DNA from 2 places in the Sutcliffiella sp. NC1 genome. Region 2 is predicted to be linked to the other one. Evidence: riboswitches for the same ligand, from Rfam matches in the RefSeq annotation. Region 2 holds a riboswitch; the other holds the start of a gene.
What was found. Region 2 has a riboswitch for lysine ahead of O1A01_RS19300 (aspartate kinase). Riboswitches for the same ligand answer to the same signal wherever they lie in the genome.

Region 1: linked by a shared signal. The riboswitch ahead of O1A01_RS21115 (Na+/H+ antiporter NhaC family protein) and the one ahead of O1A01_RS19300 (aspartate kinase) in region 2 are both predicted to bind lysine.

The regions. Positions count from the first base shown of each region.
Region 1 is NZ_CP115153.1:4,035,221-4,051,836, forward strand. It holds gene O1A01_RS21085 (HAD family hydrolase) at 58-840, shown strand; gene O1A01_RS21090 (aspartate kinase) at 1,043-2,410, shown strand; gene lipA (lipoyl synthase) at 2,468-3,364, opposite strand; gene O1A01_RS21100 (M23 family metallopeptidase) at 3,608-4,564, shown strand; gene O1A01_RS21105 (methionine/alanine import family NSS transporter small subunit) at 4,816-4,929, opposite strand; gene O1A01_RS21110 (sodium-dependent transporter) at 4,929-6,464, opposite strand; gene O1A01_RS21115 (Na+/H+ antiporter NhaC family protein) at 6,833-8,368, opposite strand; lysine riboswitch at 8,496-8,685, opposite strand; gene yunB (sporulation protein YunB) at 8,755-9,525, opposite strand; gene O1A01_RS21125 (HD-GYP domain-containing protein) at 9,594-10,697, opposite strand; gene O1A01_RS21130 (YunC family protein) at 10,968-11,270, opposite strand; gene O1A01_RS21135 (bifunctional metallophosphatase/5'-nucleotidase) at 11,329-12,693, opposite strand; gene O1A01_RS21140 (sulfite exporter TauE/SafE family protein) at 12,709-13,527, opposite strand; gene O1A01_RS21145 (DUF72 domain-containing protein) at 13,539-14,393, opposite strand; gene sufB (Fe-S cluster assembly protein SufB) at 14,839-16,236, opposite strand; gene sufU (Fe-S cluster assembly sulfur transfer protein SufU) at 16,310-16,616, opposite strand, start outside.
Region 2 is NZ_CP115153.1:3,683,571-3,700,186, reverse strand. It holds gene O1A01_RS19335 (long-chain-fatty-acid--CoA ligase) at 1-1,331, shown strand, start outside; gene O1A01_RS19330 (fatty acid metabolism transcriptional regulator FadR) at 1,478-2,062, shown strand; gene O1A01_RS19325 (enoyl-CoA hydratase) at 2,109-2,882, shown strand; gene O1A01_RS19320 (electron transfer flavoprotein subunit beta/FixA family protein) at 2,949-3,722, shown strand; gene O1A01_RS19315 (electron transfer flavoprotein subunit alpha/FixB family protein) at 3,762-4,739, shown strand; gene trxA (thioredoxin) at 4,905-5,219, shown strand; gene uvrC (excinuclease ABC subunit UvrC) at 5,392-7,164, shown strand; lysine riboswitch at 7,233-7,415, shown strand; gene O1A01_RS19300 (aspartate kinase) at 7,576-8,814, shown strand; gene O1A01_RS19295 (YslB family protein) at 9,591-10,025, opposite strand; gene O1A01_RS19290 (succinate dehydrogenase cytochrome b558 subunit) at 10,410-11,018, shown strand; gene sdhA (succinate dehydrogenase flavoprotein subunit) at 11,059-12,816, shown strand; gene sdhB (succinate dehydrogenase iron-sulfur subunit) at 12,819-13,580, shown strand; gene O1A01_RS19275 (acyl-CoA thioesterase) at 13,667-14,134, shown strand; gene gerE (spore germination transcription factor GerE) at 14,384-14,608, shown strand; gene O1A01_RS19265 (MarR family winged helix-turn-helix transcriptional regulator) at 14,963-15,415, shown strand; gene racE (glutamate racemase) at 15,426-16,223, shown strand.

The DNA of each region.
Region 1 (16,616 bases), 350 kb from region 2:
AAAATTCTCTTCCTCATCTATCTTCATTACGTTAAAGTAAAGATAGGAGGGATAGAGATGAAAAAAGCTGTTTTCTTTGATTTAGACGATACTCTGCTATGGGATATTCGAAGTGTTCAAACCGCATTTTTAAAAACATGCGAATACGCAGCCGAACAAGTAATTGTGAATGTTGAAGAATTAGAAAAAGCTGTGCGTGATGAGGCAACGAAACTATACGACAGTTACGAAACAAGACCATTTACGTTACTAATTGGGATCAATCCATTTGAAGGGCTATGGGGGACTTTTGATGACGGTACTTTTTCCTTTCCAGCACTAAACAAAATAATCCGTGAGTACCAGCATCAAGCTTGGTATAACGGACTTCAAAAAGTTGGAGTGGATGATAGTAGGCTCGCTAAAAATTTAGCTAACCGATTTATAAAAGAACGAATAAAACATCCTTTTGTTTATGAAGACACATTTCCTGTATTAGATGCTTTAAAAAATACATATTCTCTAGTTCTAATTACAAACGGTGCTCCTAGTTTACAAAATATGAAGCTTTCATTAACTCCTCAACTCCGCCCTTACTTCGATCATATTATAATTTCAGGAGAATTTGGGGAAGGAAAACCGAATAGCCTCGTTTTTCAGACAGCATTACAACGTACTGGACTATCACCAACAGAAGTATGGATGGTTGGCGACAACTTAAAAACAGACATACTTGGTGCAAATGAAATCGGAATTGATACAATTTGGATTAACCATCATAATATGGAGGCACCTGAACATATCACTCCGACTTACACAGTAAAAGGACTAAATGGGATTTTACCAATAATAAATGAGTAAATGGATACTTTCATAGCAATTACCCTCTACCAGTTGTTGGCGGAGGCTTTTTTTATATGAGGAACAGATCGTTATTCAGTATAAAAATTGTTTTTTAGGGAAGCAGAAAGAATGTATTGACGATTTACGCAAAAATATGTACACTGTAAACAATCATTTGTCTTTATAGGAAATACAACTCAAACAAAAAGGGGATACTTACATGAAAGTAAGCAAATTTGGTGGCACTTCTGTTGCAAGTGCAGAACAAATTAATAAAATTGCATCCATCGTAAAAGCTGACCCTTCTAGAAAAATCATCGTAGTCTCAGCACCAGGAAAAAGGTCTAATGAAGATATTAAAATAACAGATTTACTTATTAACCTCGCTGAACAAGCTTTAGAACAAAAAGATACTATTGCGCTACAGAATCAAATCATCGCTCGCTATAAAATGATTGCAGAAGAACTATTTGTAGGAAGAGAAATAGTGGAATCCATTTCAAATGATTTAAGTCGTCGATTGGAAGATACTCATCTTACTAAAGACCAATTTATTGACCAATTAAAGGCCGCTGGAGAAGATAATAACGCCAAGCTAATCGCAGCATACTTTAACAACATCGGACTACCAGCACAATATATGAACCCTAAAGAGGCTGGACTTATCGTTACTGATTTCCCTCAACCTACGCAAGCAACAGAAGAAGCTTATAACAAATTAAGTGAGTTACAGCATTCAGAAAAAATTATCGTCTTCCCCGGTTTTTTCGGTTTTACAAAGAGTGGTTTGTTACGTACTTTTAATCGTGGTGGATCTGATATTACTGGCTCGATTTTAGCAGCTGCAGTGAATGCTTCCGTGTATGAAAACTTTACGGATGTTGACTGCGTTTTTTCTGCAAATCCTAAAGTAGTGAATAGCCCGATGGAAATAGAAGAAATTACATATCGGGAAATGCGCGAACTTTCTTATGCTGGCTTTTCTGTTTTTCATGATGAAGCCCTTATGCCGGTATATAAAGAACAAATTCCTGTTAATATAAAAAACACAAATAACCCACTAGCAGCTGGTACTTTTATTGTAGCGGAGAGGAAGAAAAATAAAGGACCCATCACAGGAATAACAGCTGATAGCGGATTCTCCACATTGTATGTTAGTAAGTATTTAATGAACCGTGAACTTGGTTTCGGAAGAAAACTTCTACAAATATTAGAAGAAGAATACATTTCTTACGAGCATACCCCTTCTGGCCTAGATGATATTTCCATCATTATTAGAAGTCATCAATTAAACAAAGAAAAAGAGGAAAGAATTGTACAAAGAATTGTAAACGAACTTGATGCGGAGGAAGCTTATTTTCGTCACGGATTTTCCATGATTGTTTTAGTAGGGGAAGGAATGAACAACTCAACTGGGCTTGCCGCAAGAGCAGCTACGGCTATATCTCGTACTGGAGCAAATATCGAAATGATTAACCAAGGGTCTTCCGAGGTGAGCATCGTTTTTGGTGTATTACAAGAAAAAGAACATGTGATTCTTCGCGAATTATATGATGAATTCTTCTCTAAAGTGAACGTTTATTCTTAAAAAAATAATAAAGGCTGCCTGTGAGGTCAAGATGACTTTACAGACAGCCTTTTTCGTTTAAGCGTTCGCTTGTCTAGCTTTTGCCGCTTCGTTTACTTGTTCATCTGCATGATAAGAAGAACGAACTAAAGGTCCTGCCTCTACGTGGCTAAATCCTTTTGACATTGCAATTTCACGTAGTTCGGCAAACTCGTCTGGATGGTAGTACTTTTGCACTTTTAAATGCTTTTTAGATGGCTGTAAATATTGGCCGATTGTCATAATATCTACATCGTTTGCACGAAGATCATCCATTGTTTCAATGATTTCCTCTTTTGTTTCACCTAAACCAATCATTAAACTTGACTTCGTCGGAATATCTGGCTGCATTTCTTTAGCTCTTTTTAAAAACTGCAAGGAGCGGTCATACGTTGCACGAGCTCGAACTCGCGGAGTTAATGAACGAACAGTTTCAATGTTATGGTTTAAAATGTCTGGTCGTGCGTCCATTAACATTTTTAAATTATCATATACACCACCCATATCTGATGGTAAAACTTCAATTGTTGTAAATGGATTTTCACGACGAACTGCGCGAACTGTTTCAGCAAATACAGCAGCTCCACCGTCCTTTAAGTCATCACGGGCAACTGCAGTAATTACAGCATGCTTTAAGTTCATAAGCCTTACCGACTCAGCTACTCTTTCTGGCTCTTGTAAGTCAAGCTCATTTGGTAAACCAGTCTTTACAGCACAAAAACGACAAGCTCGTGTGCAAACTGCTCCAAGAATCATAAACGTTGCAGTCCGACGAACTGCCCAGCATTCATGAATGTTCGGACATTTAGCTTCTTCACATACAGTATGAAGGTTACGCTCACGCATTAACTTTTTTAAGCCTGTATAATTTTCATTCGTATTTAATTTAATTTTTAACCATTCCGGCTTTCGTATGTATTCTTCTTTTTTAGCCATTTTCTCAACTCCAATATTTATTTCCATTATTAGACCGATTAATCTAGCTTAACTAATGTCACTTTATCAAACAAACTCATGAGAAACAAGTAAAATTAATCCTCCAAAACAACTTCCAACAATTAGTATTTATTAAATTAGAAAAGCACCACAAACTAAACATAGTAAAGAGGAAAAAATAAGTGTCTTCAGAAAGGAGAAGCAAAATTGAAACGACTTATTCCAATCTTGCTCTTATTATTAATGCTCCCCCTTTCTCCTTCCTTCGCTCAAGAAACGTTAAGTGAAGATGAAATGTATCAAAAACGATTTGAATTGTATGCAAAGATGGAAGCTGTTACACAGATTCCATGGTACTATTTTGCGGGAGTAGACCAATATGAACGAAACGTTAGAAGAGTTAGAAAAGACATACCGAAACAAACGTCCATTATCGGCATTTATATTAAACCTGAAATATGGGCAGGTCCTTTAAATCCAAATAGCGAGGATATTCACCCTGCTACGATTCAATTTTTTAATGGTATAGGTCAGGATGGGAACGGAGACGGAAAAGCAGATCTTAATGATGATGAAGACTTACTATATTCGTTTGCTAATTACCTTCAATCATACGGAACCGATGAGGAAAATTTAAAGATTGCTTTATGGGATTATTACAAACGTGATAAAACAGTAGCTCTCATTATGGGACATGCTAAGTTATTTAAAGTGTTCGATTCGATTAAACTTGATAAACATGTTTTCCCGCTTCCTCTGCACGCGAACTATAGTTATCGAAATACGTGGGGAGACGCTAGAGGCTGGGGCGGTAGAAGAATGCATGAAGGAACAGATATTTTTGCAAACTACGGTGTTCCTGTTCGTTCAACATGTTACGGAGTTATAGAAATGAAAGGTTGGAACAAATTTGGTGGATGGCGAATCGGAATCCGAGATGTGAACAATACTTATCATTATTTCGCTCACTTAAATGGCTTTGCAAAAGATTTAGAAATCGGACAAGTTGTAGAGCCTGGGCAAATGATTGGGTCTGTTGGTAGCTCTGGATACGGCCCTCCAGGAACTTCTGGCAAATTCCCTCCACACTTACATTATGGCATGTATAAAGACAACGGATATAACGAATGGTCATTTGACCCATTTCCACATCTAAAATCGTGGGAAAGAACAGAAAGAGCCGAAAAAAGAAAAAGGTGATTAGAAAAGCGGAGGCGGCTCGTTCAGGTCCAATCAAACTGGAGCTTTTCCGCAGGAGATAAAGGAATCACGGCGAGCGATAGCGAGTCGATGATGACTTATCGTACGGAGGAAAAGTGAAGTTTGAGCCGGACCTAGCCGCCGAAGCTAGACAATCAGAAAAGCGGAGGCGGCTTGCGTACCAAAACAAAATTCCGCTAAACAATAAAAAACGAGAGAAATAGCAATCACTACTTCTCTCGTTCATTATTTTATCCTTCGTTACTCTCTTTTGCTTTTTTGACGGCCCAAGTAATACTAAATGCTAGGCCTCCCCAAACAATTGCCATCCCTAATAACATCATCACAACTGAACTTGCACCCATTATTTAGAGACCTCCTTTGATGAAGATTGCGGAACTTCTACCGTGTCTTTTTTCCATTTGACAAGCGTTAGTAAGAATCCTAGTACAATGACACCAATAGCAACAGCCCATCCATATTGAACCGTAAACGCTCTTGAGATCCCATCACCAGCACCGTAAACTTCGCTAATATTTGTTCTAATATTATCAATCATCATGTATCCAAGAACAGCTGGTGTGATAAATGCTAAAGAAATCTTCCACCATCCACCAAGTAAACCAGTTAGTTTAATATCGGAAACAGAGTTTGCATGTGCTTGTAGTGATTTAAGCTCTTTCGCAAACCATACAACAACGATAACTTGCACAAGCCCCGCAAGAGCTACACCGAAGCTGTTAATGAAGTAGTCCATTACGTCTAAGAACCATAGACCACCTCTTGTTGCAAACATTAAGGAAACAATTGCTGCAAATCCTCCCCCGAAAATAACTGCTTTAGAACGGGAAATTTTAAACTTATCTTGTAAACCAGCTATATACGTTTCGATAATCGAGATTAAGGATGATAAGCCGGCTAACACTAATGATCCGAAGAATAAGAACCCAAATAGCCCATTTAATGCAGGTAACTCATTGATTACCGCTGGGAAAACAACGAATGCAAGCCCAACACCTGCACTAACTACATCTGAAACTGCCTCACCTTGTTGCATAGCCATAAATCCTAAAATACTGAAAACTCCAATACCGGCTAATAACTCAAAACTGGAGTTAGCAAAACCAGTAATAAAGGCATTGTTTGTAATATCAGATTTTTTAGGTAGATAACTGGAATAAGTGATCATAATAGCAAAGGCAATCGATAAACTAAAGAAAATTTGCCCATAGGCGGCTACCCAAACTTTACCGCTTGAAATAGCTGACCAATCAGGTTTAAAGAATGCATTTAAACCGTCCACAGCACCTTCTAGCGTAAGCGCACGGACGACGATAATTAAAAACAAAACTAATAAGGCTGGAATAAATATTTTATTCGCAAGCTCAATACCACGTTTAACTCCTCTATATAGAACCCCTAGTGCAATAACCCAAACTAAAATTAACGGAAGTAGTACGCCAGGAACAAACCCGTCAAACTTACCTGGATCCGTTATGTTTAAATAGTCTCCGAATAAGAAACCAGCAGTGTCGTTCCCCCAATTTAAATTAAACGAGAAAACAGAGTAGGACATTGCCCATGCGATAATAGCCCCGTAGTAAATCGAAATAATAAAGGAAATTCCGACTTGCCACCAACCAATCCATTCTGTTTTCTTATTCATTCTTGCAAAAGATAACGGAGCAGATCCTCTATATTTATGCCCCATCGTAAACTCTAAAATTAAAAGAGGAATACCAGCTGTTAATAGAGCAAATAAGTACGGTAAAAAGAATGCTCCTCCTCCATTTTCATATGCTACTGCAGGAAAACGCCAAATATTACCTAGACCAATCGCTGATCCAGCAGCAGCCAAAATAAACCCGGCTCTTGTCCCCCATTGCGGACGATTTTCCATGTAAATTACCTCCCCATTGTTATTACATGTATAATTTCTATTAATGCGCTTAGTCAGAATTAAGAATGTTTTCTGTTTTCTGACTATTTAATATAATTTATACATAGTATAACTAGACTTTATGACTATGTCAAAACAATATTTTTAATTTTGCAAAACTTTCTATGAATACGTTTACAATTTCACCCTAGCTTTTCTTCTATTTTTAAAATCGCACAAAAAACATTATATTAAAATAATGTTTTTATTTAAATAAGAATCATAATTTTTACATTCCAAACCTTGTCGAAATATACATTTTAAGTAAAACTATAGTAAAAAAAGCGTTAGAATTTTACATTCTAACGCTTCATTTTTATATTTATATATTAAGCCTTAACAGCTTTAAAACTAAATCCAATAATAATGAATGCAACTAGCACAACAGCTAATCCTAGTAGAGTGCTACCTGTTAGTCCTAATACAATGTACCCAACAGCTGCAACTGCTGCACTAATTAACGCATACGGTAATTGTGTAAGAACATGATCAATATGGTTACTATTCGCACCAGTAGATGAAAGAATAGTTGTATCGGATATTGGTGAACAGTGGTCTCCGAACACAGCTCCTGCTAGTACTGCTGCTAGTGCTGGTAATAGTAACTCTATATCCGTAACTACTGCAATTTGTGCTGCAATCGGTAATAGAAGTCCGAACGTTCCCCAAGAAGTCCCTGTTGCGAATGCTGTAAAACCTGCTACTAAGAAAATAATGATTGGTAACCAAGCAATATTCATATTAGATTCTTGAATTCTATCAGCCAAATACGTTCCTGTTTCTAGATCAGAAATTAATCCTGTAATAGACCAAGCTAACAATAGAATATACACTGCAGGTAACATTGCTTTTACTCCTGCTACTACTACTTTACCGAATAAGTTCCCTTGAACTTCACCTTTAGATGATTGTAGGGCAAATAACACAAACGTTACAATTAGAGCAAATATACCACCATAAAATAGTGCTGCTGATGGATCTGTGTTTTCAAATATTGCTAAAATAGAAGTGTCACCTTCTGAAGCTGTATATCCTGTCCAGAACATAGCTGCTACTACTCCAACCATTAAAGCAATAATTGGCCATAAAAGGCTACCTACTTTACCTTTTTCACTTACAGGTAAATCTTCTGTTAATTCACCTGGTATTGTTTTTGTTGAGTCAACTAGTTCTCCTGTTTCCATCGCACGAGTTTCGTGAGTTTTCATTGCACCGATATTAACGTTAAAGTACGCAACTAAAAATACCATTAGAAGAGCAGAAAAAACATATAAGTTCATCGGAATCATTTGCATAAATGCGCTCAACCCAGTGTACTCTGTTACGTTCAACGTTATGAAAATACCACCTAATGTTGCGATAATATAAGCACCCCAGCTAGAAATGGGAGCAATAACACAAATAGGAGCAGAAGTGGAATCAATTAAATAAGCTAATTTCGCACGAGATACTTTATAACGATCAGTAATTGGACGACTAATTTGACCAACTGCTAAACTATTAAAATAATCATCAATAAAAATAACAATTCCTAAAATAACCGTTAAAAACTTAGAGCCTCTACGTGATTTAATTCTTTTCGCAGCCCACTCACCAAATGCAACGCTACCGCCAGAAACAGATATAAACGCAGTTATAATTCCTAAAAAGATAATAAATACTAAAATATAAACATACCAAAGATCGGTGAAAACGGCTAAAAAGGAATGAAATATTCTTTCTACGGTCCCAATCGGATTAAATCCAGCCAATAGCAAAGCTGATGCTAGAATACCAACGCCAAGCGATATTAATACTCTTCTAGTTAATATAACCATTAGTATCGCAAGGACAGGTGGTATTAATGAGTAAATAGTACCTTCCATAATAAAAAACCTCCTAAAATTGTTGTAATTTGTCGAAACAAACGGCACAAATTTAGAAGGCTTTGAACATAAAAAAGTAACGATAGAAAATAACTATCATTACTTTGTAATGTATGTTATCCTCCATCCGATCAGTAGCCCTCCATTATGTTTTCCGTTCGCTCCGGACATAATGACAGTGTTATCCTTTTTCAAGATAACCCCAGCAAAATAGTTTGACAGACTATTTTACTTCGGCAAAGCATCCTTTCAACAACTATCAACGGGAGTCACCCTCCAGTAGTTTACTCTTATGCTATGCAACCTCTACCTCATCGTATGATAAGGGCGTATAAAATTTTCTATCTATTACTCTAACATATGTTACTATATTAAACAATAGAAACTTATTCCTTCTTGTCGTCTACTTCTTCCACCTCTTCTATCGGCACAGATACTGGTGGCATCATACCCCCGCCATGCTGATAAAAGTTTGGTACTTTCCCTTTTTCATAGTGCATAATAATTGGAACATCCTGTTGCACAGTCGTTATTCCAGTAGAAAACGGAATAATAACTTGTACGTGGACTTCAATATGGATAGAAACTTCTATCCAAGCATTATTTATTCCTACGTCAATGACTTCTGTATTAACATTCGCATTTACATCACCAATCGGTAAAAATCGCACTGGTATTTTCGGTCCTAAATTACCTAGTAGTGCATTATTCGTCGCTTGCCCTAATGGAACGTGGAAAACGATCCCTGGCGAATTGCCACTCGTTTCAATTTCAATATCATCTGGCAACTCTAGCATTTCTAATTCACCATTTCCGATGTCTCGTAAATATCTTTCAATTACATTAACTGTCTCTGACTGAATTCGTAATACTAATTCAGGACTAAAAGATATAGAATCTCCGTTATGCATAACAGAAAGATTTTCATCCTGATTAAAGGTGTTAACAATTTTTTTATTAATTGCGTTATTAATAACTAGCGTACTAATCCTTCGTGTTTGTGATTCAGCATAACGAATTAAGGCTGGCTCAATACCTTTATTTACGATATATAAACCAAAAACAGTAGAAAAAATAAAGAAAACGAAAGATAGTAAAAATACGTAGCGAAATGGTAATGGCCCTCTACGTGGTCGCATTCTACGAAACTTAGCCACACTCTTCCCCCCTTACAAGCTATATGTATGCAAGCTTGGGTTAAGATAGGCTACCTTTCTAAATTTTTTTAGCTTACTGCTTCTTGTTGATCTTCTAAATCGCAATTTATAATCGTGATGCTCAATATATTTTTTAAGTTCACATCAAAAGGAGTGTCTAATAGAACACCGTCTTTTTCTATTATTCGTACAATCGGACGTTCTGTCATATCTTTGTTTTGACCAACGACAATACCTTTACTACCGTCACTTAGTTCTAGCGTTAATCCATTCGGATAAATCGCTACAGACTTTCTAAACGCTTCTATTATTTCTTTATCAAAAAGACTATCGGATCCCGAATATAGTATTTCTAACCCTTCATGCGGCAACATTGCATTTCGATACACTCTATGAGATGTACATGCGTCAAACACATCTGCTACAGCTAATATTTTCCCGAACAAATGAATATCGTCCTTCTTTAATCCTCTTGGATAGCCACTGCCGTTTAACCTTTCATGATGTTGGAACGCACAATGAGCAACTAACATCGGAATTGTATGCATATTACGTAATAAGTCATACCCTTTCGTCGTATGGCTTTTCATCATTTTAAACTCTTCGCTCGTTAACTTTCCTGGTTTATGTAAAATTTCTTTCGGAATTAGCATTTTCCCAATATCGTGCATAATGCCTCCGAGTCCTAACGTTTCTAATTCTTTTGAAGTTAGACCTAACTTTAAGCCAATGGAAAGTGCATAAACCGTTACGTTTAAAGAATGAGTAAATACGTAATTATCATGTATATAAATATCCGTTAATAGCGATGCTACTTCTTCATTATTTTTCATATCGGTAATAATATTTTGAATAAGCTCTCTAAACTTTTTGGAAGATTGATCTAACATAAATTTTTTACTTAATGTTAAATCTTTCATCTCATTAAAGGTGGAAACAATCGTCTCCATTGCTTCTTTTCTTACAGGTTCTGAAATCATGCTAGGTGTGTGAATATCACTAGTCCTAGAATCTTCTATGTATACGTATGTTACGTGAAGATTTTCTAGCGTCGAGATCATTCTTTTTGTAATCGAGATACCACTACTTAATAGTATCCTCCCTTTGTCGTTATAAATCGACTTTGCCAGTTTCATTCCTGGCTTAATTGACTTCGTAGGTAATAATCTCATGATTTCTCCTATCTAATTCGACAAAAATTTTATTTCTACTACCATTATATATAATTCTAGAAAATTTACATGGTTATTTATGAAATTTTCACCAATTATTCTTAAAAAATTTCTTTTTATTCCTAGTACACTTTTTTTGGGGTTAGAACTAGGCAATTATCTTATAGTTTAAAAATTAATTGGGAGGACTTGTTCTGTGTAAAAGCAGACTATTTATAATGCAAAAAAGGAAGAGAAAAATCCCTTCCTTCGTTTGAGTAGTCGATATTTTTATACCATTTTCAGTAGTGCGTCTTTGCCTGCCATTCCTACAGTGATTCCTCTATTTTCTGCCTCTAATGTCACTGATTCTAACGGTGCTTCAAGCAGTTGCTCAATCGTTCTTACACCAACTGCCCTCGCTGCAATAATACCACGATCTTTTAGTTTTTCGTTTAATAGGGCTACATCTAATGCTCCACACATAATATATCCTTTATCCGAAGTAACAGCCATAAAGTTCGTTTTTGGTAATTTAACCGTTATCGCAGTGAAAGGTGTTCCGTTTATATAGATTGGACTCATTTCTACCATGGTATTTAATAACACTCCCTTCTCTCTACAATTTATGAAGAGAAGGGATAATCTGTGTTTACATATTACTGGATTGCAGTTTCCAAGTTATGACGTCGCGTAACAATTCTGGTAAATAATACGTTTTATTTGTTGCTTTCCGTAATATTGGAAACAAATAGCCGAACGTAAACATATCTAACGTTCCTATCCGATATTGTTTATGTGCTTCTAGTAAAGTACCGTTTATAAAAATTTGATCAATATGCCTCGTACCCGCTCGATCTGTTTTGAACGTATAATGTAAACCGCTATACACCATACAGCCCATTTTTTTACCTCTGAAGCCAAGCCCTTTTATTGGAAACTGCTCCATTTCTTCTGTTGCAGCATGTAATACGAGTTCTTTTAGCTCTTCTCCACGTACTGTAATGAGGCAAGGATTAATTGGATGAGGGCAAATTTTATGTATCGTTCCTTTTGTAACTTCTCCCGAAGGTAAGTCACCTAGTATAACGCCTGCATTTACCATTCCAACGTCAGCTTCACACCATTGTTTCAGAGCATCTGCAAGAAGATTCGTTAGCTCTGTCGGTTGTGTCCAACTGTTTATAATTGGCTCTGTAAGTGTAGAAACCACTTCTTCCAAATTTCTATTTGCTTGTTGCTCCATTTCATCTATCATATCTTCTAAGTACAAGGAAGGTGAAAACTCCTTTAACGAATGCAATTCGCACCACTTTTTAACCTCTTTGTCTTTAAACTGTAGATGAACTTCACCAATATAATTACCGTGCTTGCCCGCACCACAAATTAAAGTGTTCCCGATTACTTTTCCAGTTGGCAATACGTGATGAGTGTGCCCACCTAATATAACGTCTATATCAGGAAATCTCCTCGCCAACTCTTCATCGTCAGTAATTCCTAAATGGGACATGACGATTATTGCATCTACTTCCCCTCTTATTTGTTGTATCGAATTTTCTAAGCTAATGTATGGATCTTCCATCTTCCATCCAAGTTGCTCATAAAACATTTCATAAAACACCGTTATCCCGATAAATCCAATTTTTACTCCATCAACCACGTGTATACAATGAGGCATTACCCATGACGGTCTTTGTCCATCTTTCTCATATAAATTCCCAATCAGAACAGGAAAAGTAGCTTCAGAATATAAATTAGAAAGTGCATCATAATTCATTGTGATTCCTTCATTGTTTCCTATTGTAGCGTAATCATACTGCAATACATTCAACATCGTTGTGTTAGCCTTTCCCAACGTTGCCTCGGTAATTGGATGAAATCGATCCATATTATCTCCAATATCAACCGTAATGGACGGACTACCTTCTCTATAATCCTTTAAGAAGGTTGCAATTTTTGGATATGCTTCAAAATGGCTATGTATATCATTTGTATGAAAAATTCGAATCGTTTTCATCTAATCACCCCCTCGTTAAAATAAACCCTCTATTAATAAACGAACTCCAACTATTAATAACATAATTCTTAGTCCTACTATGACCATTTTACTCGTTAAACGTTGGTTTAACCACGCTCCTATTTTTGCACCAATCCATGCACCAGGAATTAATAAGGCTGCAAATAACCAGTGAACATTGCCTAATGAAATATGAGTAAAAGACCCCATAATCGATGATAAAGTTATAATGAACATAGAAGTAGCAACCGCTACATGTGGTGGAAACATAAAGAGCATAATCATCGCAGGTACCATTAAAGCTCCACCACCTACGCCAAACAAGCCTGAAGTAAATCCAACAAAGAACGAAATAAGAAGTCCTACTACTGGTGAAAAACTATAATGATGCATTGACCCATTTTGATCCTCATAAGATCTTTTCCAACTTTTTTCTTTTAAAGTAGCTGGTCGTTTCATTTTGTCTTTCCAAAATAAAATAAATGAAATAAAAAGAATAAACAAGCCGTAATAGAAAAGAAAACTATCTGCTTGTAAATAGTTATTCACCCATGCACCAATGACGGTACCTGGCCCACTCCCAAGAAATAATAAGAGTCCGCTTTTATAGTCTACTGTTTTATATTTCAAATACGATATAGTAGATGAAAGCCCGGTAAAAAAGATGACTACTAAAGAAGTTCCGACTGCTAGCTGTGGTGTTATGCTATGAAATGTAGTAGAAATACTTCCTAAAAATAATAAGCTTGGTACGATAATAATTCCTCCACCAAGTCCAACTAAACTGCCAACTACTCCGGCTATAAAACCTACAATCAATAATAGGAATATCATGTCTTTTTCTCCTAATCGTTAAATAAATCAAGCTGCTTCGGTGCTAAGCCTGTGTATTCTACACCTAACATCTCGATAAACATTTTGGCATTGTTCGCTGCATCGCCACCTGAATTATTATTAAATAATATATAAATATCTTTTGATTGTTTTTCTAGTTCTCTTATATGAGGGATCCAATCTTGGAGTTCTTGATTATTATATTTGTATAGGTACCTAATATCGCGCCATTCTTGTCCTTTTACCGGCATAGTCCAAGCATGTACATTTCTTCCATGAAAGCGAACGAGCGTCTTTGTGTTATCCGTTGCATTTACGATAGTGGGGACCGACTTTTCTCCTGCTTGCGGTTCATCACAAACACTATGTATCCACTTTTCCGAACGCATAAACTGTAACGTTTTTTCTTTCATTTCACCTTTAAACCATGATTGATGACGGAATTCTAACGCAACTGGAATGTCCCCCATTTGTGCTCGACACCATCTTAAAGAATCGACGTTTTCTTTACGACAATCAAACCAAGGTGGAAATTGAAATAACACCATACTTAATTTATTTGCTTCCTGCAATGGCTGTAATGATTCCATATACGCTTTAAACATTTCTTCCTTCGTTTCAAATGGGATTTCACCACGCTGATGCCCTGTCATTCCTTGATAAGCTTTTGGAATGAATGTAAAGGTTTCCGGAGTTTCTTGTACCCATTTTTCCACATTCCTTTTCGGTTGGATTGCGTAAAAGTAAGAATCAATTTCAACGATAGGAAAATGAGCCGCATATTCTTTTAATTTATCCCGTGAGGAAACACCCGACGCATAAAGACTATCATGGTCTCCCCAACCAGTCACACCTATATATATCATCCGCTTCACCTCATTTTGTATTATTTTAACACAATGTGATGAAAATCAGTTTTAATAATGCATTTTTATTTGCTTAGTGTGATTGGAAAATAGCTTTCGCGCAGTTTGCTGATTACCTGGGGCATTTTATTTATCAACGAAGCTGGTTTATTTATCACCCCTGAGCTTTTATTTATCAATGATATCGGTTTATTTATCACCTCGCCTCTTTTATTTAACAATGACCTCGGTTTATTTATCACCTCGCCTCTTTTATTTATCAACGGCAGCGATTTATTTATCACTCCACTCCTTTTATTTATCAACGACAGCGATTTATTTATCACTCCACTCCTTTTATTTATCAACGACTTTGGTTTATTTATCACCTCGCACCATTAAAAATTATCAACCACATCTCCATAACGAAAAAACTCGCCATGTAAGTTGGCGAGTTTTCTTTATATTAACCGATAGAGCCTTCCATCTCGAACTTGATAAGACGGTTCATCTCTACTGCATATTCCATTGGAAGTTCTTTCGTGAATGGCTCGATAAAGCCCATTACGATCATTTCTGTTGCTTCTTCTTCTGATAAGCCACGGCTCATTAGGTAGAATAGCTGCTCTTCTGATACTTTCGAAACTTTTGCTTCGTGCTCTAAAGAGATGTTATCTGTGAATACTTCATTGTATGGAATTGTATCAGAAGTAGACTGATTATCCATAATTAGCGTATCACACTCAATGTTAGAACGAGAACCAGCTGCACGTTTACCGAAGTGAACGATACCACGATAAGTTACTTTTCCACCTTGTTTAGAGATAGATTTAGAAACAATCGTAGAAGAAGTATTTGGTGCTAAGTGAATCATCTTCGCACCTGCATCTTGGTGCTGACCTTTACCAGCTAGTGCGATAGAAAGTGTCATTCCACGAGCGCCTTCTCCTTTAAGGATAACTGCTGGATATTTCATTGTTAGCTTTGAACCGATGTTACCATCAATCCATTCCATCGTTGCATTTTCTTCACAAACTGCACGTTTTGTAACAAGGTTGTAAACGTTGTTCGCCCAGTTTTGAATAGTCGTGTAACGGCAGTAAGCGTCTTTTTTAATGATAATTTCTACTACTGCACTATGAAGTGAGTTCGTTGTGTAAACAGGAGCTGTACATCCTTCAACGTAATGAACGTGTGCACCTTCGTCTACAATGATTAACGTACGCTCGAATTGACCCATGTTTTCAGAGTTAATACGGAAATACGCTTGTAATGGAGTATCTACTTTTACTCCCTTTGGTACGTAGATGAATGATCCACCAGACCATACAGCAGAGTTTAAAGCAGAAAACTTGTTATCTGTTGGCGGGATAACTTTTGCCCAATGCTCACGGAAAATATCTTCATTTTCTTTTAATGCTGTATCTGTGTCTTTAAAAACAACACCTAGATCTTCTAAGTCTTCTTGCATGTTGTGGTAAACTACTTCAGATTCATACTGTGCAGATACACCAGCAAGATATTTTTGTTCCGCTTCTGGAATACCTAATTTGTCAAACGTTTGTTTGATTTCTTCAGGTACTTCATCCCAAGAACGTTCAGACTTCTCCGAAGGTTTTACGTAGTACGTAATTTCGTCAAAGTTTAAGCTGTTTAAGTCTCCGCCCCATTGTGGCATTGGCATGTTATAGAAATGCTCTAGCGACTTTAAGCGGAAATCCAACATCCATTGCGGCTCATTTTTCATACGAGAGATTTCTTCAACGATTTCTTTCGTTAAACCACGGCCAGAACGGAAAATGGATACGTCTTTATCTTTAAAACCATATTTATAATCACCGATTTCAGGCATTTTTTTTGCCATCGTTTCGTTCCCTCCATTCTAAGAGGTGAGCAGTTTTTACGATGAAGTAAAACCTGCTCCCTGTTCAGACATTCTATTCTTCAGCTTGACAACCTTTTTCCATTGCCTTCCATGCTAATGTTGCGCATTTAATACGCGCTGGAAATTTTGCCACACCTTGCAGTGCTTCGATGTCGCCTAAGTCAAGTTCATCTTCGTCGTAATCCTTCCCTAACATCATATCATAGAAAATATGTGAAAGCTTAATCGCTTTTTCGACTTCGAGTCCTTTCACAGCTTGTGTCATCATTGATGCAGAAGCCATGGAAATAGAACAACCCTCTCCATCGAATTTTGCGTTTACTACTTTTCCATCTTCTATTTTCATTGTTAGGTGAATG
Region 2 (16,616 bases):
ATGACAGTGGTGCCGAAGTGATTGTTTCACTCGATATTTTGTATCCTAGAGTGTCAAAAGTGAAAGCGCTAACAAAGTTAAGACATGTTATTGTCACTGGAATTAAAGATTACTTACCTTTTCCGAAAAACTTATTATATCCTTTTGTACAAAAAAAGGAATACGGTATTGTTGTGAAAGTTGAGCATAGTGGGGATAACCACCTATTTACTGAAATTATGAACAGGACAGCTGCGAAACAGTTGAATGTGGAAGTCAATCCGAAAGAAGACTTAGCGCTTCTCCAATATACTGGGGGAACAACCGGCTTTCCAAAAGGAGTAATGTTAACCCATCACAACTTAGTATCCAATACAGAAATGTGCGTTAAATGGATGTATAACTGTAAAAGAGCAGAGGAAGTAGTGCTAGGGGTGCTACCATTCTTCCACGTTTACGGCATGACAACAGTAATGAATTTATCTGTTATGCAAGCATTCGAAATGGTGTTAGTACCTAAATTTGATGCTACAACGATGCTAAAGCTAATTCAAAAGTATAAGCCAACTTTATTTCCTGGTGCACCAACAATTTATATTGCTTTACTTAATCATCCTGATATTGAAAAGTATGATTTGTCGTCCATTGATTCTTGTATTAGTGGGTCAGCACCACTTCCAGTTGAAGTACAGGAGCAATTTGAGAAAGTTACTGGTGGTAAATTAGTGGAAGGATATGGCCTGACAGAATCTTCTCCAGTAACCCATGCAAACTTCTTATGGGGAGAAAGAGTTTCAGGTAGTGTCGGTTTACCATGGCCAAACACTGACGCAGCAATACTATCGATGGAAACAGGAGAAAGAGCAGAAGTTGGTGAAATTGGAGAGATTGCAGTTAAAGGTCCACAAGTAATGAAGGGCTATTGGAATAAGCCAGAAGAAACAGAAGCAGTTTTAAAAGATGGCTGGTTATTAACTGGCGATTTAGGTTACATGGATGACCGAGGTTATTTTTACGTTGTTGATCGTAAAAAGGATATGATTATAGCAAGTGGCTTTAATATATATCCGCGGGAAATAGAAGAAGTATTGTACGAACACCCTAAAGTACAGGAAGTTGTAGTAGCTGGTATTCCAGATCCTTATAGAGGGGAAACAGTAAAAGCATACATTGTGAAAAAAGCTGGTACTGAAATGACGGAGGATGAATTAGATCAATACGCTAGAAAACATTTAGCGGCTTATAAAGTGCCAAAAATATATGAATTTAGAGATGAATTGCCGAAAACAGCGGTAGGAAAAATATTAAGAAGATCATTAGTAGAGGAAGAGAAAGAAAGAATAGCAAAGTAAGTTCCTCTAGATGATGGAGACATCATCTTTTTCTTTTTCGCAATGAAAAAATTATGGTATGATAGGATTGACAGTAATACTTTTATCCATTATTATGAGAATATGAATGATGATTCATTCATTTTTTCAGTAAGGGAGCGAAAAGGTTGAAACAACAACAAAAGCCTAAGTATAAACAAATCATCGATGCTGCAGTAATCGTTATCGCTGAAAAAGGATATCATCAATCACAAGTATCCAAAATAGCGAAGCAGGCTGGTGTTGCAGATGGAACGATATACTTATATTTTAAAAATAAAGAAGACATTTTAATCTCGCTTTTTCGAGAAAAAATGGGATTGTTTATTGAAAAAATTGAAGAAGAAATAAAGGGAAAAGAAACAGCAAAAGAGAAGTTATTAACGTTAATAGAAAAACACTTCTCTATTCTAGCTGAGGATCATCATTTAGCTATCGTTACTCAGCTTGAATTACGCCAGTCTAATCTTGAGCTTCGTTTGAAAATTAATGAAGTTTTAAAAGGCTATTTATTATTAGTAGATAGTATTTTACATGCTGGAATAGAAACTGGTGAGCTTAGAGAAGATTTAGACGTTCGATTAGCAAGGCAAATGGTTTTCGGAACGATTGATGAAACGGTTACTTCATGGGTAATGAACGATCAAAAGTACGATTTACCTACACTTGCTCCGAAAGTTCACAATCTATTAATCAACGGTTTTGGGGCTTAAATTTTTAGCCCCGAAACGTTACATACAATAGAAAGTGGGGATGAGAATGGAATTTTTCAAATGGAAAGATATTGAGCATGTAGCTGTTGTTACTATTAGTCGTGCTCCTGCCAATGCTTTATCGTCTTCAGTTTTGAAAGAGCTTAAATTACTTTTAGATGAACTAGAAAAAAACGATAATGTAAGAGTTATTCTACTTCATGGAGAAGGAAGATTTTTCTCTGCTGGAGCAGATATTAAAGAGTTTACGACTGTTTCAACAGGTGAACAATTTTCCGAACTCGCAAAATATGGTCAACAACTATTTGAACGTATGGAAAACTTTTCAAAACCTATTATTGCATCGATACACGGTGCTGCATTAGGCGGTGGATTAGAATTAGCAATGGGCTGCCATATTCGATTAGTCTCAAAAACAGCAAAATTAGGTTTACCAGAATTACAACTTGGATTAATTCCAGGCTTTGCTGGTACTCAACGTTTACCGAGACTGATTGGTACTCCGAAAGCTTTAGAATTAATGTTAACAAGTGATCCAATTACAGGGGAAGAAGCCGTTCAATGGGGACTAGCAAATAAAGCATTTGAAGAAGATGAGTTATTTGATGAATCGTTAAAAATGGCGAAAAAAGTTGCTGCTAAAAGTCCAATTACAACTGCTGCTGTCATTGATTTAAGCAAATATAGTAAAACAGAGCTGTTTTATGAAGGTGTAAATAAAGAAGCCTCCTATTTTGGTACAGTCTTCACTTCAGAAGATGGTCAAGAAGGAATAGCCGCCTTTTTAGAAAAAAGAGCTCCACAATTCAAAGGGAAGTAATATTTTTTTAGTATATATAATCTGAATGTTAGTAATTCATCTAATCTTTTAATAGGAGGTACAGTTATGAATATTTTTGTATTGCTTAAAAGAACTTTTGATACAGAAGAGAAAATTACCGTTTCAAATGGTGCTATTAATGAAGATGGAGCAGAATTTATTATAAATCCTTACGATGAGTATGCAGTGGAAGAAGCTATTCAATTAAGAGATGCTCATGGCGGAGAGGTTACAGTCGTGACTGTAGGGACAGAAGAAGCTGAAAAAGAATTAAGAACAGCTTTAGCGATGGGGGCAGATAAAGCAGTCCTTATCAATATTGAAGATGATGTGGAAAATGGTGACCAATTTACAACGGCGAAAATTATCGCAGAATTCCTTAAAGAAAAAGAAGTAGACATCATTCTAGGAGGAAACGTAGCGATTGATGGTGGTTCTGGTCAAGTAGGGCCACGCGTAGCAGAATTATTAAACATTCCTTATGTAACTACCATTACAAAATTAGAAATTGATGGAGGGAAAGTTACGATTGTGCGCGACGTAGAAGGTGATTCGGAAATTATTGAAACGTCATTACCGTTATTAGTGACTGCACAACAAGGATTAAACGACCCTCGCTATCCTTCTTTACCAGGAATTATGAAAGCGAAAAAGAAGCCGCTAGATGAACTTGAGTTAGATGATTTAGATTTAGAAGAAGACGATGTAGAGCCTAAAACAAAGACAATTGAAATATATTTACCACCACAAAAAGAGGCAGGACGCATTTTACAAGGTGAGTTAGAAGAACAAGTGAAAGAGCTTGTAACAGCATTAAGAAATGAAGCGAAAGTAATATAATTCATTCGTAAAATAGATCTTTCAAGAGGAGGAGAAATCATGGGTAGAAAGGTATTAGTTCTTGGAGAAGTACGTGATGGGGCTTTACGTAATGTATCATTTGAAGCAATCGCGGCGGGTAAAACAGTTTCTGAAGGTGGAGAAGTTGTTGCAGTATTATTAGGAGATAGCGTTTCTTCACTAGCGACAGAATTAGTTAGTTACGGAGCAAATCGAGTAGTAACAGTAGAACACGAAAATTTAAAAGCGTATACATCTGACGGTTATGCTCAAGCGTTAATGGCAGTTATTGAGCAAGAAAGCCCTGAAGGACTAATTTTCGGTCATACGGCGCTAGGAAAAGATTTATCACCGAAAATTGCTTCAAGATTAAATTCTGGTTTAATTTCAGATGCGACACAAATAGAAGAAGCTGGAGGAAATATAGTATTTACTCGTCCAATTTATTCAGGAAAAGCATTTGAGAAGAAAATTGTAACTGACGGACTAATTTTTGCAACAATACGTCCTAACAATATTGCTAGTTTGCAAAAGGATGAGTCACGTACAGGCGAAGTTTCTTCTATAAGTGTAGACGTAAAAGATTTACGTACAATTATTAAAGAAGTAGTACGAAAAGCAACAGATGGTGTGGACCTTTCAGAAGCAAAAGTGGTAGTTGCTGGTGGGCGTGGTGTGAAAAGCGTGGAAGGTTTTGAACCGTTAAAAGAGCTAGCAGACGTATTAGGAGCAGCGGTTGGTGCTTCCCGTGGTGCTTGTGACGCAGACTATTGTGATTACTCTTTACAAATTGGTCAAACAGGTAAAGTAGTTACACCAGATCTTTATATTGCTTGTGGAATTTCAGGAGCAATTCAACATTTAGCTGGTATGTCTAACTCAAAAGTAATCGTTGCAATTAACAAAGATCCAGAAGCGAACATTTTCAAAATAGCTGATTATGGAATTGTCGGAGATTTATTCGAAGTTGTACCGATGCTTACAGAAGAGTTTAAAAAATTATTAGTGACATCCTAACTTCTAAATGCTGCGAGAAAATCGCAGCATGTTTTATTTTCAATTGGAAAAACTAATAAAGCAAGCAAAAAAATAGCATATACATAAAAGATAATGCTATACTCTAACGTGTAAAGAAATATTAACCAAAATTAAATCATTTTTTTATTTGGGAGGAATTTTATTATGGCAATTACAAATGCAACAGATCAAACTTTCGCACAAGAAACAGCTGAAGGTGTAGTATTAGCTGACTTTTGGGCACCTTGGTGCGGACCTTGTAAAATGATTGCTCCTGTATTAGAAGAGCTTGATACAGATATGGGTGACAAAGTGAAAATCGTAAAGGTTGATGTGGATGAAAACCAAGAAACAGCTGGTAAGTTTGGTGTAATGAGCATCCCAACACTATTAGTATTAAAAAATGGTGAAGTTGTTGATAAAACAGTTGGTTTCCAACCGAAAGAAGCATTAGCTGAACTTTTAAACAAACACCTTTAATAATATGAAAAGGGCTTAGTGAAAATGCACTAAGCCTTTTTCTATGCCTTTGTTCGACAAAATTCATTTCTTGGGAAATAATTGTCGATAATCCAGAAATGAAAAAATGAACTAATGGAAACTATATGATAAAATATACGTTGGAAACATATAAACTGGAGGGTGAGGAAAATTGAATACATTGCTAAAAGAAAAGCTATCCATTTTGCCTGACCAACCAGGATGTTATTTAATGAAAGATCACCAAGGTACAGTGATTTATGTTGGTAAAGCAAAGGTATTAAAAAATAGAGTTCGATCTTATTTTACAGGATCTCACGACGGAAAAACGTTAAGACTAGTAAATGAAATAGTTGATTTTGAATATATCGTAACTTCTTCTAATATTGAGGCGTTAATTCTTGAGATGAATTTAATAAAAAAACATAACCCAAAGTATAACGTTTTGCTTAAAGATGATAAACGTTACCCTTTTATAAAAATTACAGCAGAGCGCCATCCACGTTTAATTATTACGAGGAAAGTAAAGAAGGATAAAGGAAAATACTTTGGTCCATATGCAAACGTCCAAGCAGCAAATGAAACAAAGAAACTGCTAGACAGAATTTATCCATTACGAAAATGTTCCACATTACCCGATAGAGTTTGCTTATATTATCATATTGGCCAATGTTTAGCTCCTTGTGTAGAATCAGTTTCGGAACAAACGAATAAAGAAATGGTAGAGGAAATTGTTAGGTTTTTAAATGGCGGCTATAAAGAAATTAAAAAAGAGCTAACAGAGAAAATGAATATAGCTGCTGAAGCTTTAGATTTTGAACGAGCGAAAGAATATCGTGACCAAGTGCTAAGTATAGAAGCAACTATGGAAAAGCAAAAGATGGAAATGACCGATTTTGTAGACCGTGACGTTTTTGGATATTCAGTAGATAAAGGTTGGATGTGTGTACAAGTATTTTTTATTCGTCAAGGAAAGTTGCTTGAAAGAGATGTATCTTTATTTCCAATTTATAACGAACCAGAGGAAGATTTTTTAACATTTTTAGGTCAGTTTTATTCGAAAGTTAACCATTTCATCCCAAAAGAAGTGCTGTTGCCAAATGAAATTGACGGTGAGTTAGCAAGTAAGCTATTAGAAACGACAATATTAAAACCACAGCGAGGGAAAAAGAAACAGTTAGTAGATCTTGCAAGTAAAAATGCGAAAGTAGCATTGCAAGAGAAGTTCTCTCTTATTGAACGGGACGAAGAAAGAACGATAAAAGCCGTTGAAAACTTAGGGGAAAAGTTAGGAATCCGAACACCGCATCGTATAGAGGCTTTTGATAACTCTAACATTCAAGGAACAGACCCTGTATCCGCAATGGTCGTATTTATCGACGGAAAGGCCGAAAAAAGGGAATATCGAAAATATAAAATTAAAAGTGTACAAGGGCCTGATGACTATGAATCGATGCGAGAGGTTGTTCGCAGAAGGTACACGAGAGCACTTAAAGAGAGCTTACCGCTACCAGATTTAATCATTATTGATGGTGGTAAAGGTCATGTCGGAGCTGTACGCGATGTGTTGGAAAATGAACTTAATTTATTCACACCAGTCGTCGGTTTAGCGAAAGATGAAAAGCATCGAACTAGTGAGTTAATTGCCGGGGAAGATTTCGATTTAGTGCCTTTAGGGCGTAATAGTCAAGAATTTTATTTATTACAACGAATTCAAGAAGAGGTACACAGATTCGCAATTACGTTTCATCGTCAACTTCGAAGTAAGAACGCATTTCAATCAATGTTAGACGACATTTCTGGAGTAGGGGCACAACGTAAAAAAACACTATTAAAACATTTCGGTTCCATAGCAAAAATAAAAGAAGCGACTGTAGATGAAATAAGAGAAGCGGGAGTCCCGCTAAAAATAGCAGAAGATATTTATAATAAGTTTAATGAATAAACTATTGTCTCATATATAATAGTCTGTTATAATCAACATTAATTTCATAATGTACACTTCAAACACGAAGTGAAGATAGAGGTGCGAACTCTAATAGTATGTAATGGGAGAAGATAGAGCTTCTGAGAACATTACAGAAAGGGGAGGATCGCCGAAGCGAAAAAGAACTCTACTGTCTTTTTTGCTGGTTCTACATTTAATAAATGTAGGATTGTCAGATGGATATTACTATCTGGAGAGCTATCTCACGCGGTGACAGTTTTTTAGCATAAACGGATCACAGCAATGAGAATATAGCTCATTGCTGTTTTTTTGTTTTTATAGCCAAAAAATACACCTCTAATCTTTCTCATTATGATTTAATCCTGGCTACATGGTGTAGGCAAAATAAATAAAAAAGGGATGATTAGAATGGCAATCATTGTACAAAAATTTGGAGGAACATCGGTTGGTTCAGTTGAAAAAATTCAAAATGTAGCAAATAGAGTTATTGCAGAAGTGGAACAGGGGAATAGAGTAGTGGTAGTCGTCTCTGCTATGGGAAAAACGACGGATCAGCTCGTTTCTTTAGCTAGCGAAATAAATCCGCATCCAAGTAAACGAGACATGGATATGTTACTAACGACAGGTGAACAAATAACGATTTCTTTATTATCAATGGCCTTACAAACGAGAGGATTTGATGCTGTTTCCTTAACGGGTTGGCAAGCTGGAATCCGTACCGAGCCAATTCACGGTAATGCAAGAATCACTAATATTGAAACGAAAAATGTTCAAGAACATTTAAATAATAACAAAGTAGTTATTGTTGCAGGCTTTCAAGGGATTTCCGAAAATAACGAGATTACAACTCTAGGAAGAGGTGGATCTGATACGACAGCTGTGGCGTTAGCTGCCGCTCTTTCGGCTGAAAAGTGTGATATATATACAGATGTTACAGGAGTATATACAACAGATCCAAGGTTTGTTAAAGAAGCAAGAAAGTTGTACTCAGTCTCATACGATGAAATGCTTGAGCTAGCAAACTTAGGTGCTGGAGTGTTACATCCACGAGCAGTAGAATTTGCAAAAAATTATGGTGTCAAGCTTGTAGTTAGGTCGAGTATGGAAGACGAAGACGGAACGATTATTGAGGAGGAAGTATCGATGGAAAATAGTTTAGTAGTAAGAGGAATTGCGTTTGAGGATCAAATTACAAAAGTAACGGTATGTGGTTTGCCAAATGAATTACATACATTATCGACAATATTTACAACGCTAGCTAATAATAATATTGATGTAGATATTATTATCCAATCAAGTTTAGATAGAGATGGCTCAAATATTTCCTTCTCAGTAAAAACGAAAGACGTTGAAAATACAATCTATGTGCTAGAGCAAAATAAAGAGAAATTAGCTTTTTCCCATATTGAACAAGAAAGTAAATTGGCGAAAGTTTCCATCGTAGGTTCTGGAATGGTCTCTAATCCAGGAGTAGCAGCTGAAATGTTCCATGTTTTAGCTACGGAAGGGATTCATGTGAAAATGGTTAGTACGTCAGAAATAAAAGTATCTACTGTCGTGGATGAAGGTGCGATGGTAAAAGCAGTAGAGGCGCTTCATGTTGCGTTTAAACTAGGTGAAAGCGAAGTGCAAAAAGTAAACGTATAATAGGTTATGGAACGATAATTAGCTTTAACTATTAATAGCCCAATCTTCCATGCAATTGCAAAACTTGTATACAAATATTTAGCCCATATTCATGGCCGTGGCGGCTGAATATGGGCTTGTTGCTTAGTTTTTTTTCTTTCCTAGTGTGTAAAGTTTGTAGAACCTCCAAATTGTACCGGCAGAGAGAGTAGCATGTGCTTTTGCCCTTTTATAAGTGTATATTTACGTATAATAGTGCGTTAATTCAAATAGATTACACTGGGAAAAGGGCAGTTAACTATTATATCTTCTGATTTTCTAGTCAATTTTAGCTGGGTAGTTCTCCAAGTAATTCATTACTTAACAAGTAGTTGGATTTACTTAACAAATTTTGTAAATTACATAACAGGAATCGAAATTTGCTTAACAAGTGTTGCAAATTACATAACAGCAGTCAAAATTTACTTAACAAGTTTTGTAAATTACATAACAGGAATCGAAATTTACTTAACAAGTGTTGCAAATTACATAACAAGAAGCAAAAATTAACTTAGCAAGGGCACATTTCATTTAAAATTAATATTAGACCTTCTAGGCTGCTTGCCTTGTTCGCCGCTAGCGTGCGCCATCCGCTTTTCTATTTGTCCAGCTCCGGCGGCTAGGTCCGGCTCGAACTTCACTTTTCCTCCGTACGATAAGTCAACATCAACTCGCCTTCCGGCTCGTTGTGTTTCCTATATCTCCTGCGGAAAAGCTCCAGTTTGATTGGACCTACCAAGCCGCCTGCGCTTTTCTTCCTATTTATCCCATTGGACGGTTATGTAGATGGTTTTTCTTTTGCGTTCTTCTTCTACCGCTTCGGCTGTTTTTTGTTTTAGACGTTGTATTTGTTCGGCTAGAAAACCAGCTTCTAGTTGGAATGAGGCATCTTTTTGTAATTCAATCCTTCTTGTTACAATTTCTCCGCTTAACTTGAATTTTAGCTCTGTTTTTTTCTCTTCAACAATTTCAATCAAGCCCCATCCAGCTTCATGAAAAAAAGATGGAAGTTCTTCGGTTGATTCGATAGGGAATTTTCGTGCAACTTGCTTTCCAGACCAGTATAGTAACTGGGAATAGTCTTTTCCGAGTATGTCAGGTAAAAGGAAGTCTCGAAGTAATTCATAACCAAATGAAGGAATGAGAAGCTCCTCTGTCTCTACACCGTTTTGGTTTTTTGTGTCATTGCTCATTCTCGCTCTCCTCTCTTTATTAACAGTTTTATTATATACAATGTTCGATATTTCATAAATAATTGTGTATATTGAAATTTTGGTAGTTTAGGAGTATTTAGTAAAAAATATTCTATTAATATATTAAATGAGGTACGAAACTATTAATAAATATCAGAAAAAAATATAAATTTTGTTTTTCTGGCCTCGTATTCTTGACGCTTGTAATTAGTGGGAGTAAAATAATAGTTGTCATATAATTGTCGATAAATTTGCAAAGGCTTTCATTTTATCGAAAATTTGAAAAGTGATGTAGTAGTTTAAGAAATTTTTCACTATAATAGTGAGAGACAAAAACTAACAAACATCGAATCTATTTGTCGAAACTAAAAAGGGGGTACAGAAATGGCGCAAAACAACGAATTTTTATTAAGAAGACTCCATTCCTTATTAGGGGTTATTCCAGTCGGACTCTTCCTAATACAACATTTAGTTGTAAATCACTTTGCAACAAAGGGGCCGGAAGCATTTAACAAAGCAGCACATTTCATGGAAAATTTACCATTTCGTTATGCATTAGAAATTTTTGTGATTTTCCTTCCTATTTTATTCCATGCTATTTACGGTTTGTATATTGCTTTCACTGCCAAAAACAACGTAAGTAACTATGGATTTGTCCGTAACTGGATGTTTTTACTTCAACGTGTAACAGGTGTTATTACTTTTGTATTTATCATTTGGCACGTATGGGAAACGAGAGTTCAAGCTGCATTTGGAGCTGACGTAAACTACAGCATGATGGAAGGGATTTTATCATCAACTCCAATGTTTTGGTTCTACGTTGTTGGTGTAATTTCAACAATTTTCCACTTTGCAAATGGTTTATGGTCATTCTTAGTAAGTTGGGGAATAACTGTAACTCCACGAGCTCAGTTAATTGCTACTTACGTAACAATCGGAATTTTCTTAGCACTTTCTTATGTAGGAATAAGTGCATTACTAGCATTTGTATAAAAAAACGTATGGAGCAAATATAAAGGAGTGAGGTACATAAATGAGTAAAAAAGTTATCGTAGTCGGCGGTGGATTAGCTGGTTTAATGGCAACCATTAAAGTAGCAGAAGCTGGCGCATCAGTTGATCTATTTTCTTTAGTACCAGTTAAGCGTTCTCACTCTGTTTGTGCCCAAGGCGGTATTAATGGGGCAGTAAACACAAAGGGAGAAGGAGATTCTCCGTGGGAACATTTTGATGATACAGTTTACGGTGGAGACTTTTTAGCAAACCAACCACCAGTTAAGGCAATGTGTGAAGCAGCACCAGGTATTATTCACTTATTGGACCGTATGGGTGTAATGTTTAACCGTACTCCAGAAGGTTTATTAGATTTCCGTCGTTTCGGTGGAACTCAGCACCATCGTACTGCATTTGCAGGTGCTACTACTGGGCAACAGTTATTATATGCTCTAGATGAGCAAGTGCGTCGCCATGAAGTAGCTGGACTTGTAACAAAGTATGAAGGATGGGAATTTTTAGGATCCATCGTTGACGATGAAGGTATTTGTCGTGGGGTAGTTGCACAAAACTTAACATCTATGGAGATTGTTTCATTCCCAGCAGATGCTGTAATTATGGCAACTGGTGGCCCTGGAATTATCTTTGGAAAATCAACAAACTCTGTTATTAACACTGGTTCTGCAGCTTCTATCGTATATCAACAAGGAGCATATTATTCAAACGGTGAGTTCATTCAAATCCATCCAACAGCAATTCCAGGAGACGATAAATTACGTCTAATGAGTGAATCCGCTCGTGGAGAGGGTGGACGTGTTTGGACATACAAAGATGGCAAGCCTTGGTATTTCTTAGAGGAAAAATATCCTGCATACGGAAACTTAGTTCCTCGTGATATTGCAACGCGTGAAATCTTTGACGTATGTGTAAACCAAAAACTAGGTATAAATGGCGAAAACATGGTTTATTTAGATCTTTCTCATAAAGATCCAAAAGAACTAGATATTAAGCTTGGAGGAATTATCGAAATCTATGAAAAGTTCATGGGTGATGATCCTCGTAAAGTACCAATGAAAATCTTCCCTGCCGTTCACTATTCAATGGGTGGACTATGGGTAGATTATGATCAAATGACAAACATCCCTGGTTTATTTGCAGCTGGTGAATGTGATTACTCTCAGCACGGAGCTAACCGATTAGGTGCAAACTCCTTACTATCTGCTATTTATGGTGGTATGGTAGCTGGACCGAAAGCTGTAGAATATATAAATGGTCTTGAAAAGTCTGTTGATTCTTTATCTACTTCTTTATTCGATCGATACGTAAAAGAAGAGGAACAAAAATGGAATAAAATTATGAACATGAATGGTAAAGAAAATGCATACGTGCTTCATAAAGAGCTTGGAGAATGGATGACGGATAACGTTACAGTTGTACGTTACAACGACAAGCTAAAACAAACAGATGAGAAGATTCAAGAATTACTAGAACGCTATGATAATATTAATATTCACGATACTGCTAAATGGAGTAACCAAGGTGCGGCATTTACTCGCCAATTATTCCACATGATGCAATTAGCACGTGTTATTACGATTGGTGCATTAAATCGTGACGAGAGTCGCGGTGCGCACTATAAGCCTGATTTCCCAGAACGTAACGATGAACAATTCCTAAAAACGACGATGGCGAAATTTACAGGTCCTAAATCGGCTCCAGCATTCCATTATGAGGAAGTAGATGTTTCTTTAATAGAACCACGTAAACGTGATTATACAAAGAAAAAAGGGGGTAAATAACAGTGGCTGAACAAAAAACAGTAGAATTTATTGTCGTTCGTCAAGATGGTCCAGATGGCAACCCCTATGAGGAAAAGTTTGTCCTTCCTTATCGTCCAAATATGAACGTTATCTCTGCATTAATGGAGATTAGACGTAACCCAGTTAATAAAGAAGGTAAAGAAACAACACCAATAAACTGGGATATGAACTGTTTAGAGGAAGTTTGTGGAGCTTGTTCCATGGTAATTAACGGGAAGCCTCGTCAATCATGTACAGCACTCGTTGATAAACTAGAGCAACCTATTAAACTAGAGCCTATGCGTACGTTCCCAGTAGTACGTGACCTTCAAGTTGACAGAAGTCGTATGTTTGATTCCTTGAAAAAGGTAAAAGCATGGATTCCTATTGATGGTACGTATGACCTTGGACCAGGACCTCGTATGCCTGAGAAAAAGCGTCAATGGGCATATGAATTATCTAAATGTATGACTTGTGGTGTATGTTTAGAAGCATGTCCAAACGTTAATAGTAAATCTGATTTCATTGGTCCTGCACCGCTTTCTCAAGTTCGTTTATTTAATGCTCATCCAACTGGTGAGATGAATAAATCAGAACGTTTAGAAGCTATTATGGGTGACGGAGGACTTGCGAATTGTGGTAACTCACAAAACTGTGTACAATCATGTCCAAAAGGCATTCCTTTAACAACGTCGATTGCAGCACTAAACCGTGATACAACTGTCCAAATGTTCCGTAACTTCTTCGGAAGTGACCAAGGATAATAAAAAAATCAAATCGCCTCGTCTAAAAAATAGATTGAGGCGATTTTTTCACCATATAGCGTGTTTAATAAGAGAGGAGATTCATAGTGGAAAAAATAAAATATATTCAAGAACTACAAACATGGATGAATGAGTTCTCATTCAGTCACCCGATTTCTGTCCGTTTTTCCGAAACAGATATGTTTGGACACATGAATAATACAGTTCCATTCGCTTACTTTGAAGACGCGAGAATAGCATTTTTTAAATATTTAGGGTTTATGCAAAACTGGGTATCACCTAAAAGTGAGACGATTCCAGTAGTAGCGGATTTACAATGCGACTACTTAAAACAAGTATACTTTGGAGAAAAATTACTAATTTATGTTAAAGCTCAAGAAGTAGGCACATCTTCCGTCGATTTGCATTATATGGGGAAAAGAGAGTCAAATGGGGATATTTGTTTTGTGGGAAGAGGGAGAATGGTTCAGCTGAATAAAAGAACAGGAAAAGGTGAACCTTGGTCAGAAGAGATGAGACAAAAGTTTTTTGTGAAAACGAAAATCAACTCATAAAAATTTTAGAAGGTATAGAGGTTAATAATGATGTAATTTAACCTCTTCCTCTTTTTTCTTTTGAATGCAGCCCACCTTTCTTTTTCGTCCCCAATAAATAATCACCTCATATGCCTATAAATAAAACACAATTTGCAAAATAGGTGTTCTAAATGTAACTCTCATAAGGTTTTTCACATATTATACCATGACTAAATATATACCCATCCGCTAGTTCAGCTCTGGCTAAGGCAAGGAGGGTTACATTCATTGAAGGAGAAAGAATTTCAACCAAAGCCATTGCTCACAAAAAGAGAAAGAGAAGTATTTGAACTGTTAGTACAAGATAAAACTACGAAAGAAATCGCATCAGAGTTATTTATTAGTGAAAAAACAGTTCGAAATCATATTTCAAATGCTATGCAAAAGCTTGGGGTTAAGGGGCGATCTCAAGCAGTTGTCGAGCTTCTTCGCATGGGAGAGCTAGAGCTTTAACCGATGAAGGTGACAAATTCAAGGGAGAACTCTACATACCGATAGTATGAGAGTTTCCTCTCTTGCTATTTGTCAAATTCTAAAATATATAGAATAGAGAAAATGTTAATTCCAAGTAAAACTATATTAATTGTCACATGTAATGTATTGCATTTTCTTCGTAAAAATAAGAAAATATAATTAGCTACACTAAGGAAAAATTCCTAACGGTGAAAGTATAGTAAACATACTAACTTCAAGATTTTGCATAATGCTTCACAATATATTCATAAAAAAGTTTATGGTAGTATTAAAGGAATAAAAATAGTACAAGCAGTAATTAAATAAAATTACTAATTGGGAAGTGGGTAGAGAATGACTAATAATAGCACAATGAATCAAGATCAATTAGTGGCGGATATTGAAAAATCCCTCCGTTACATAGCAGCGCTTGTGAAACAAAAAGGGCGAGAAATATTAACGAACTACACAATTACACCACCGCAATTCGTTGCACTACAATGGTTATTAGAAGAGGGAGATATGACCATTGGTGAGCTATCTAATAAAATGTATTTAGCTTGTAGTACGACGACAGATCTTGTTGATCGAATGGAAAAAAATGAATTAGTTCAACGTGTCAAAGACCCGAATGATCGTCGAGTAGTACGAATTCATTTATTAGAAGAAGGCGAAAGAATTATTAACGATGTTGTTAAGAAACGCCAAGATTATTTACAAGGAATATTAGAAAACTACTCTTATGATGAAATTGTAGTTTTAGATAAAGTGTTAGGAAGATTACACCAAGAAATGAAGCATGAATGAGGGATACTAGTTGGAAAAACCGATTGGCGTAATTGATTCGGGTGTTGGTGGATTAACGGTTGCAAAAGAAATTATCCGTCAACTACCGAAAGAACGAATCATTTACTTAGGAGATACAGCACGATGTCCATATGGACCGAGAGATAAAGAAGAAGTAAAGCAATTTACGTGGGAAATGACTAATTATTTATTAAACCATCATGATATTAAAATGCTTGTTATTGCCTGCAATACAGCAACTGCTGCAGTATTAGAGGAAATTAAAGAAAAGCTACCAATTCCAGTAATCGGCGTTGTCGACCCTGGTGCTAGAACTGCTTTAAAAGTTTCAAGTAATAATCATATTGGAGTAATAGGTACAGTAGGAACAATAAATAGTAAAGCATATGAAAATGCGTTAAAAACGATAAATAGTGATGTTCAAGTTGAAAGTCTTTCTTGTCCTAGTTTTGTCCCATTAGTGGAAAGTGGAGAATTTGATGGTGAAGACGCAATTGAAATAGTAAAAGAATCGTTATTACCCTTTCAAGAAAATAAAATGGATACGTTAATTTTAGGATGTACGCATTATCCATTATTACGTCCTGTTATCCAAAAAGTGTTAGGCAACCATGTTCGCTTAATATGTTCAGGTGACGAAACAGCACGAGAGGTTAGTACTATTTTAAACTATAAGAAAATGTTAAATAAACATAATCGCAAAGAAGAACATTTGTTTTTAACTACTGGTGGAAAAGAAATATTCCAAAAAATTGCTACTAAACTGTTCGAACAAAACATTGAAAATGTAAAAACAATCGAATTATAACCGTAAACAAAACCTACTTTTCATAAAGGAAAGTAGGTTTTTTCCTGTCTATAAAACTGTAAAGTGTATCAAAACGTTTTCCCTTCCATGAATGAGCTGTGAGCAGATATAGCTCTCCCGTGGAAAGCACATTCCGATAGGAGAAAAGAGTGGGGAAATCCAATCCTTACTATTCTCATGGTAAATACCGATGTAAGTGAAATTTAAGCCATAGCGCATGAAAATGGGTGGGTTTTTCCCTTATAACATATAGAGCCGTGAGTGAAACGGAGCGGAAGGTGCGAGACTCCAGCGGGAGTAGCGTGAGTCTTGAGACCCCGCACGAGCGAAAGCGAGGAGGAGGCTCAAGCCACGCCCGCGGAAAGCGAGTACCTGCAGCGAAGTGAAACGGAC